Regions from separate parts of the Nonomuraea sp. NPDC059194 genome, predicted to be linked through region 2. Evidence: riboswitches for the same ligand, from Rfam matches in the RefSeq annotation. Region 2 holds a riboswitch; each other region holds the start of a gene.
The links. A riboswitch is a leader RNA that binds a small molecule or an ion and turns the genes downstream of it on or off. The one in region 2 is predicted to bind cyclic di-AMP.
Positions count from the first base shown of each region.

Region 1: it holds a riboswitch for cyclic di-AMP, as region 2 does, so the genes downstream of both, ACFXJ8_RS07775 (CHAP domain-containing protein) here and ACFXJ8_RS15700 (D-alanyl-D-alanine carboxypeptidase family protein) in region 2, are expected to answer to the same signal.
Region 3: it holds a riboswitch for cyclic di-AMP, as region 2 does, so the genes downstream of both, ACFXJ8_RS04000 (C40 family peptidase) here and ACFXJ8_RS15700 (D-alanyl-D-alanine carboxypeptidase family protein) in region 2, are expected to answer to the same signal.
Region 4: it holds a riboswitch for cyclic di-AMP, as region 2 does, so the genes downstream of both, ACFXJ8_RS21325 (coiled-coil domain-containing protein) here and ACFXJ8_RS15700 (D-alanyl-D-alanine carboxypeptidase family protein) in region 2, are expected to answer to the same signal.

Region 1 is NZ_JBHZBH010000004.1:113,012-115,201, forward strand. It holds gene ACFXJ8_RS07770 (magnesium transporter CorA family protein) at 1-848, shown strand, start outside; cyclic di-AMP (ydaO/yuaA leader) riboswitch at 1,096-1,245, shown strand; gene ACFXJ8_RS07775 (CHAP domain-containing protein) at 1,288-1,932, shown strand; gene zwf (glucose-6-phosphate dehydrogenase) at 1,920-2,190, opposite strand, start outside.
Region 2 is NZ_JBHZBH010000010.1:116,897-119,086, forward strand. It holds gene ACFXJ8_RS15695 (ABC transporter ATP-binding protein) at 1-268, opposite strand, end outside; gene ACFXJ8_RS15700 (D-alanyl-D-alanine carboxypeptidase family protein) at 346-1,263, opposite strand; cyclic di-AMP (ydaO/yuaA leader) riboswitch at 1,276-1,418, opposite strand; gene ACFXJ8_RS15705 (hypothetical protein) at 1,649-1,864, opposite strand.
Region 3 is NZ_JBHZBH010000002.1:274,546-276,735, forward strand. It holds gene ACFXJ8_RS03995 (hypothetical protein) at 1-554, opposite strand, end outside; gene ACFXJ8_RS04000 (C40 family peptidase) at 625-1,056, opposite strand; cyclic di-AMP (ydaO/yuaA leader) riboswitch at 1,187-1,329, opposite strand; gene ACFXJ8_RS04005 (NlpC/P60 family protein) at 1,685-2,190, opposite strand, start outside.
Region 4 is NZ_JBHZBH010000017.1:27,784-29,973, forward strand. It holds gene ACFXJ8_RS21315 (DeoR/GlpR family DNA-binding transcription regulator) at 1-131, shown strand, start outside; gene galT (galactose-1-phosphate uridylyltransferase) at 128-1,189, shown strand; cyclic di-AMP (ydaO/yuaA leader) riboswitch at 1,256-1,396, shown strand; gene ACFXJ8_RS21325 (coiled-coil domain-containing protein) at 1,400-2,190, shown strand, end outside.

The DNA.
Region 1 (2,190 bases), on a different contig from region 2:
CTGCCGACCTGGCGGTGATCGCCGAAGAGCTCGGCCTGCACGCCCTGGCCGTCGAGGACGTCCTGCACGATCGCCAGCGGCCCAAGCTCGACGTCTACGACAGCCACCTGTTCCTCAGCGTCTACGGCGTGCGCCTGAACCCGGAGACCGGCCGGCTGGCCATCAGCGAGATCGACATCTTCGTCACCCGCAACGCGCTGGTGACCGTCCGCTCCGACGACGGCGTCGACATCGACCAGGTGGCCAAACGCTGGGACGCCAACGCCGGTCTGGCCGGTCACGGAGTCGGCTTCCTGCTGCACGGCCTGCTCGACTACATCGTCGACGGCCACTTCGAGATCGTCCAGGACCTCGACGAGCGCGTCGAAGGTCTCGAAGACTCGCTGTTCACCGACGACGGCGCGACCAGGTCGCTCCAGCGGCACACGTTCGAGCTGCGCAAGGACATGGTCGCCTTCCGCCGCGTGGTGCTCCCGATGCGGGAGGTGCTCAACGCCCTGCTGCGCCGCGACCTCCACGTGGTCGACGCGGCAATGACCCCGTACTACCAGGACGTCTACGACCACGTGCTGCGCGTCAGCGAGTGGATCGACTCGCTGCGGGACCTGATCGGCAACATCCGCGAGACCTCCCTGTCCCAGCAGGGCTTCCAGCTCAACACCATCATGAAGCGCGTCACCAGCTGGGCGGCGATCATCGCCGTGCCCACCGCGATCACCGGCTTCTACGGCCAGAACGTGCCCTATCCCGGTGCCGAACAGCCGATCGGGTTCTGGACGTCGACAGCCATGATCGTGGGCGTCTCCGCCGCACTGATCGCCGTCTTCCGCAAGCGCGACTGGCTGTAGCCGACCGCCTCGAGGAGCCGGCGTAAAGGCGACGCCAAGGTAAAGAATTCCGTTGCGGATCCCCTATGCCGCAGGGGATTGCGCGCCCGCGGCCGGGACAACACTTGCACCGCTCTATACGTTTCGCTTACGTTGAGGGCACTCAAGGCGCACATCAGGCGTGCCACTGCACGCCGCCCGCGCCCTCAATATTGCCGAGACCGCGCATCTGCATGGACGTCACCTACATGAACGTCGATTCCGCAGACCGGCGCGGCCGCCGAATCCGCGATGGTCGCGGAACCGGGGACCCAATCTCCCTTGGGGTGAATCGGAACGCCCGTCGCAGATGGCGTCCGTAGGGCACTTCCACGCCCGAACCCGTCAGCTAACCCGGTAGGCGGCATGGAAGCTAGGAGCAAATTCCCGTATGTTCAAGCACGTTCTTCGTCGTTCCGTCGTGTCCGCGAACCTTCCCCGTCTTGCCGTCGGCCTGACCGTCGCGGCCGGAGCGATGTTCGCGAACGTTCACTCCTTCGGTGACGACCACGCGGCGCGGGCGCAGGCAGCAGCCCGCCCGCAGCAAGTGTCCGCGGCCCAGAAGCCCGCTCAGGTGAACGCGGCCTCCCTGCTGAAGGTGGCGGAGTCGCAGGTGGGTGTGGCCGAGAACGCCGCCGGTGGCGGCACCCCCTTCCACCGCTGGTACATGTCGTCCCAGCGCGCGGCCGAGACCGTGAACCGCGACGGTGGCAGCATCCGCGCCTACGCCAACGCGCCGTGGTGCGCGATGTTCGTCTCCTGGGTCGGCGAGAAGAGCGGCCTGCGGCCCACGGTCGGCTGGGACGCCTACACCGTCACCTTCGCCAAGTGGTTCAAGGCCAACAAGCGCTGGGGCACCAAGTCCACGCCCGGCGCGGTCGTCTTCTTCTCCTGGAAGGGCGGCAAGGACCTCGACGACATCCAGCACGTCGGTTTCGTCGAGAAGGACAACGGCGACGGCACGATCAGCACCATCGAGGGCAACACCGGCAACGGCAAGGTGGAGCAGCGCGTCCGTCCGAAGTCGCAGGTCGTCGGCTACGGCTACCCCGACTACAAGGCCTGAGCCCCGACGGGGTGCCAGCCGCCCGGCGCGATGCGGGCGGCACCCTCGGGCCACGTCCCCTTCTCGTACGGCTCGGGCGCGCCGTCGAAGGCCAGGATGTCCTGGACGATGCGCCACGACTCCTCCACCAGGTCGAACCTGACGAAATGCCGGGCATCCCCCGCGAGCGCGTCCTTCAGCACCTGCTCGTAGGCCTCCTGCGCGGGCCCGAGCACCTTGGTGAAGTCGACGGACACCGGCACCGGACAGGTCCTGTCG
Region 2 (2,190 bases):
CGTCCGGCAGCACGCCGATCAACTTCTTGGCCTGCGACGGGTCGGTCCACACGTCGACGCCGAAGATCGACGAGCTGCCGCCGTCCGGTTTGAGCAGGCCGACGGCCATCGACAGGGTGGTGGTCTTGCCGGCGCCGTTGGGGCCGACGAGCCCGAAGAAGGAACCCCTGGGTACGTCCAGGTCGACGTGATCGACGGCGATCTTCTCCCCGAACGCCTTGGCGAGGCCGTTCAGGTGGAGTGCCGTCCCGTCCCGCGATGGTGGCAAAGGATTCCTCCCTCGGGTGGGGGGTGATCACTTTTGCCACCATAGCGGGCGCGCTTCCTGGTGGAAATGGTCGCCTGTCAGAGCCGGCTGTTGGTCGCCGCCCAGTCGAGGAGCGCCCCAGCGGTCTGGAAGCGGCTGCTGGAGCTGGACTCTCCGAGAAGCACGCCTACCAGCCGATGTCCGTCACGATCGGCGGCGAAGGCGAGGGTGTAGCCGGCGGCGCGCGTGAAACCGGTCTTCAGGCCGATGGCGCCATCCGTGCGGAGGAGGCGGTTCGTGTTCCGCCAGGAGTAGGCCCGGTGCTCCGCCGTCTCGGGGACGGAACGGAACCGGGTGGAGGCGACCTTCTTGATCACCTCGTTGTCCAGCGCCGCCTGCGCGAGCCGTACCTGGTCACCCGCGGTGGAGTAGCCGCCGCCCTTGGCGGGCATCCCGTCGGCGTTGACGTACAGCGTGTCCTTCATGCCGAGCGCGCGGGCGTTGGCGTTCATCTTCGCCACGAACGCGTCGACGCCGTGGCCGTACGTGCGGGCGAGCGCGTGGGCGGCGTCCGCGCCGGAGGGCAGCAGCAGCGCGTACAGCAGGTTCTCCACGGTGAGCCGGTCACCGGCGCGCAGGTACGCCACCGAGGCCCCGCCCTTCGACGCGTAACGCACATCGGCCGCGGTGACCTCGACCACGTCCGTCGGCTTGGCCTCCTTCAGCACCGTGTAGGCGGTCATGACCTTCGTGATACTGGCCACGGGGACGCGAAGGTCGGCCTTCTTGCTGAAGTAGACCTTGCCGGTCTTGGCGTCGATCACGTGGGCCGCTCGGCCGCGCACGACGGGGGCGTCGGCGGAGATGTCCGCGACGTGGGCGCTGGGGGCCGATGAGACGACGGAGCCGGCCTGAGTGCCGGCCAGCGCCGGAGTGCCAACGGCGGTCACGGCGCCTGCGGCGATGGCGACGCCGAGCAGCGCGTGGCTCAGCCGGTTCTTGAGGTGGGTGGGCATGAAGGGGTTTGCTCCTTGCTTCCATGCCGCCTACCGGGTTAGCTGACGGGTTCGGGCTGGGAAGTGCCCTACGGACGCAGCTGAGCTGGCGTCCGATTCACCCCAAGGGAAGTGGGTCCCCGGTTCCGTGGAGACGGATTCGGCGGCCGAGCGTCGTCCTGGGGGAACCTCAGGAGACGCGCGGTCCGGGCAATGCGATGGCAACGAACGTGTCGACCAGTCGCTACACAACTCCCCAAAGGTAGCTAAACGGTACAAAAGAGGCAAATAACCATGGGGGCAGCCGTGTTGGATCACACCGCGGACAGGCCCTCGGGCTCGCGGGGCCCAGGTCGACGCGCACCCGATCCGCCGACCGCGGACCATGCGCTCGCTCAGCGCCGGTTCAGTCTTTCGGGCGGGCGAACAGTTCGAGGTGCGAGCAGCCGACACAACGGTAGGCGTCGATGATCCAGCGGGTCTTCCCCAGCCGCCTGGCGCCGCCGAACAGCCCGCGCTCCAGGGGGCCCCTGATCCAGCGCGCGTACCCTTGAGAATGCTCGCCGGCATCCTCGACGAAGCCCGGCTCGAGGTCCGCGCCGTCACACTGGGTGCATCGCATGCCCGCATTGTGCCATTGCGGCGATCAGCGCCGCTCATGCCACAAAGTCACAGGTCAACCACCCTGCGGAACCCCCGTGGGCGCGACCTGCGGCGGGGTTCAAAACCCCACTCTCTCTGCCGCTTTCTTGGGTTTTGGGATGACCCCAAATAGTTGCGAAAAACCCCCATAAATAGGGACTTGTCCTCGTTGACAGGTGCATGACCGGGTGTCCAGAATGATCACCGCTTGGAACCCCAAGCGGACGAACACGCAACCGTTGACACCCTCAGCCGTTGTTCGAGGAGCGCGCCGTTCTGACGAGGACCACCCCTTCAGTGCGAGGC
Region 3 (2,190 bases), on a different contig from region 2:
CCGGCGGAGATTCGGGCGGGCTCGGGCGCGCGTACGGCGTCGCCTGCCTCAGCCACCACGCGTGGCGCGTCCCCAGCGGCCAAGGGGGTGAGTTCGGGGGCGCGGGCGGCGTCGCCTGCCGCTGCGGCCACGTGGGTGAGTTCGTGGGCGAGGACGACGTCGCGGCCGACGGGCGTCAGGCGCGCGAACGCGTCGGGCAGGACGATCACCCGCCCCGCCGAGGCCAGCGCGGCCAGTCCATCGACGGATCCGGTGCCCGCGAGCGCGACCGCCTCGGCGGTGGTCCGGGGCACCAGCACCACCGGCCGTACGGCACGCCGCAGCACAGTGGAGACGGTCAGCGCCGCCGTATCGGCCCGGGAGGCCAGGTCACGCAGGAGGGCGGCCTCGGCGTGGTGGCCGACGACGAGCGAGCGCGGGCCGTACGCCAGGGTGACGCCTGACTCCCAGACCCCTCTGGCCTCGGGCGGCAGCCGTCGGCCCGCCGACCCCGCCACCGTGCAGATCGCCGGGCAGGCCAGCGCGGCCGCCAGCAGCGTTCTGCGGGTCACCACGGCTGCGATGCTAGCCCGAACACGCCGGAGCCCCGTCCAAGGGGGGTGGACGGGGCTCCGGGCGTCCGGCTCAGCCGCCGGGGCGGACCGCGCCGGCGAAGGAGGCCTTGCGCCAGCCGTTGAGCCTCTCGATCCGCACGGTCTTGCCAGTGCTCGGCGAGTGGATCATACGGCCGTTGCCGACGAACATGCCCACGTGGCCCTTCCCGCGGAAGAACATCAGGTCACCTGGCTTGAGGTTGCTCCACGTGACCTTCCTCTTGATGCGCGCGTACTGGCTGTACGTCACGCGCGGGATCTTGATGCCGGCCTTGGCCCAGGCGTACTGGACCAGTCCTGAGCAGTCGAAAGCGCCTGGGCCCGTGCCGCCGAAGCGGTAGGGGTCACCGAGCTGCTTTTTCGCCGCGGCGACGGCCTTGGCGGCCTTCACCTTCTGCCGAGCGGTGCTGGTCTGCCGCTTCGCCGTGGACGTCGACGTCGCGGCCGTCTTCACGGTGCTCACCGCGTTGACGGTCACGCTCGCCTGTGCCGTGGGTGCGTGGAGGACGACTCCTCCCATCGCCGCCACGACGCCGCTCAGGGCAAGGCAGGACAGACGGGTTTTCTTGACGGGGGTAGACAGAACGTCTCCTTGGGACTTCCACGAATGCCTACCGGGTTAGCTGACGGGTTCGGGCGTGGAAGTCGCCCTTCCGGCCCTCAGGCCGGATTCACCCCAGGAACGTGGGTCCCCGGCTCCGTGCTCCATGCCGCACGGACTCGGCAGGTCGGTCCGCGCACGACAGAGGGGGGACTCGGCGCGGCGACCAGCGGATCTTTATGCGTGCTCACCGGACACGCCTGGCGCCGGTGAACGTTGCGGGCGCCATGGCTTGGTCGCCGCGATGGGAGAAAGTACCCAAACGGCCAACGGCGGGCAAAGCCGAAGTAAAGCTGTCAAGATCACCGACCCATACTTGTCAGAACGGGATCCGCTGCTCCAGGAAACGCTCCGTTATCCGAAAGTGACGCTACTCACACTTGGACAAATGGCGACTTGTCAGGTCCCATCTGTCACTCAAGTCACACCCGTAACAGGGGTAGGTACGGCCTCGGCCTCGCACCGAGAGCGGTCGATGTCAGCCAGGGCACTACGGGCGGATGGCGCCGACGAGTCGCCTGCCGTAGGCGGACAGGGGGACGATCTTCACCACGTCCCCCGTCTGCGGCGCGTGCACGATCTTGCCGCCGCCCGCGTAGATGCTCACGTGCCCGAGGCCCTCGCTGAAGATGAGGTCGCCGGGCTGCAACGCGTCGAGGGAGACCCTGCGCTTGGCGCCCCACGCCCACTGCTCCCAGGTGGTGCGCGGCAGCGACACGCCGCCCGCCCGCCACGAGGCCTGGGTCAGGCCGGAGCAGTCCCAGCCGCCGGGGCCCGTCCCGCCGTACTGGTACGGCTTGCCGACCTGCGCGTAGGCGAAGGTGAGCACGGAGGCCGCGTTGCCGGAGGCCGAGCCCGTGTACTTGATGCCGGTGCTGTTCGGGTTGCCCACCTTGTAGGCGCCGAGCCTGCGCAGCAGCTTCTCCTGCTGCTCGATCAACTCGAGGACCTTGTCCTTTTCCGACTTGACCTCGTCGCGCAGCTTGTCCGCCTCGG
Region 4 (2,190 bases), on a different contig from region 2:
TCGGCATCAGCACGATCGCCGAGCTCTCGGAGGCCGACGTCGTCATCAGCGACGCCGGCCTGCCGGAGGAGGCCCGGGCCGAACTGGCCGAGCGGGCCGGACAACTGATCATCGCGGAGGACCCGAAGTGAAGCGCACCATCGCGCACCTGGCCGACGGCCGAGAGCTGATCTACTTCGATCGGCGCGACGACGCCGACAGGAGCGCGATCGACGAGCGCGAGCTGCCGCCCAGGCCGGTCGCCTCCGAGCTGCGCTACGACCCGCTCACCGAGGAGTGGGTGGCGATGGCGGGCCACCGGCAGACCCGCACCTTCCTGCCTCCGGCCGACGAGTGCCCGCTGTGCCCGTCCAGGCCCGGCATGCTCACCGAGATCCCGGCCGCCGAGTACGACGTGGTCGTCTTCGAGAACAGGTTCCCCAGCTTCTCCACCAACCTGGGCTCCTACACCGACCCCGGCGGCCTGAGCGAGGTGCGCCCCGGCGTCGGCCGCTGCGAGGTGGTCTGCTTCACCTCCGACCACGACTCCTCCTTCTCCGCGCTCTCCGACGACCAGGTGGCGCTGGTCATGGAGGCGTGGGCCGACCGTACGGCCGAGCTGTCGGCCATCCCCGGCGTGGAGCAGGTGTTCTGCTTCGAGAACAGGGGCGCGGAGATCGGCATCACGCTGGGGCACCCGCACGGCCAGATCTACGCCTACCCCTACGTCACCCCCCGCACCCAACGGCACTTGGCGGCCGCGGCCAAGCGGCCGAACCTCTTCGCCGACGTGCTGGCCGCCGAGCGCGCGGGCGAGCGGGTGGTCGCCGGCAACGAGTTCTGGACCGCGTTCGTCCCCGCCGCCGCCCGCTACCCGTTCGAGGTCCACCTCTACCCGCACCGCCAGGTGCCCGACCTGGCCGCCCTCACCCAGGAGGAGCGCGCCGCCTTTGGCCCCGTCTACACCCGGGTGCTGCGGGCGCTGGACGGCCTGTTCGGCGTGGTCATGCCGTACGTGGCGGCCTGGCACCAATCCCCCGTACGGCAGGGCCGTGACCTGGCCTATCTCCACATGGAGCTGTTCAGCATCCGACGGGCCCCGCAGAAGCTGAAGTACCTGGCGGGTTCGGAGTCGGCGATGGGCGCGTTCGTCAGCGACGTGCTGCCCGAGGAAGCCGCGCGCCTACTTCGATCACAGGTAGATCACTAATTTGTCTCCGCATGGAGTCGCATTACCGGACATTTACCACTAACATCCCTTTTGTCGGCTTTCACGCCGGTCACATTGCCTAATCCTGGGCGCGTTGCCCAGGAGCCGGGGACCCACCAAGAACCTGGGGTGAATCCACGTCTGTGGTAGGGCCGCACCTCCCGCCCGAACCCGTCAGCTAACCCGGCCGGCAGACGGAGAGGATCGTTCGTGGCGTCCCCCACGTCCCGTTTCGCATGCGGCGCGCTTGCCGCACTGTCCCTCATCATCGCTTCCGCGAACGCGGCATCGGCTGCCCCCAAGCCGTCCGAGCCCACGTTGCGGGCCGAGCTCAAGCAGCTCAACACCAAGGTCGACAAGCTCATCGAGCGCTACAACGCCAAGCGGGTCTCGCTGGCCAAGGCGCAGAAAGCCGCCAAGGCAGCCCAGGAGCGGCTGGCGGCGGTCGAGCAGACCCTCGTCAAGGCCGAGGCCGAAGCCTCCAAGATCACTGAGTTGCGTTACCAGGCCAGCACCCCCGACCTGCCGACGCTGCTCTACACCCCCGACCTCAACTCCGCCGCCCTGCTCGAGCAGATGAGCGCCGAGCAGGACGCCGTGGTCAAGAACGTCACCGCGGCCCGCGACGCCAAGAAGCAGGCCGCGGCCGAGGCGACCACGCTCGCCGACCGGATCGAGACGGAGACCGCCCAGGTCGCCGACGACCGGAAGGAGGCCGAGGGCATGATCAAGGACATCGAGAAGAAGCTTGACAAGCTCGTGCCGACCGGGACCGGGCGCAAGGCCGACGGGAGCTGGGCACCCGAACTCCCGACGGGCTCGGAGAACATCACGCCGCGGACCGAACTCATGCGCGACACGATCAAGAAGACGTTCGCGATGCCGTTCACGGTGGGCTGCTACAGGTCGGGCGGCAGCGGCGAGCATCCGCTCGGGCGCGCCTGTGACTTCATGTTGAGCTCGGGCGGCTCGAGGCCGACGGAAGCCAACAGGACGCTCGG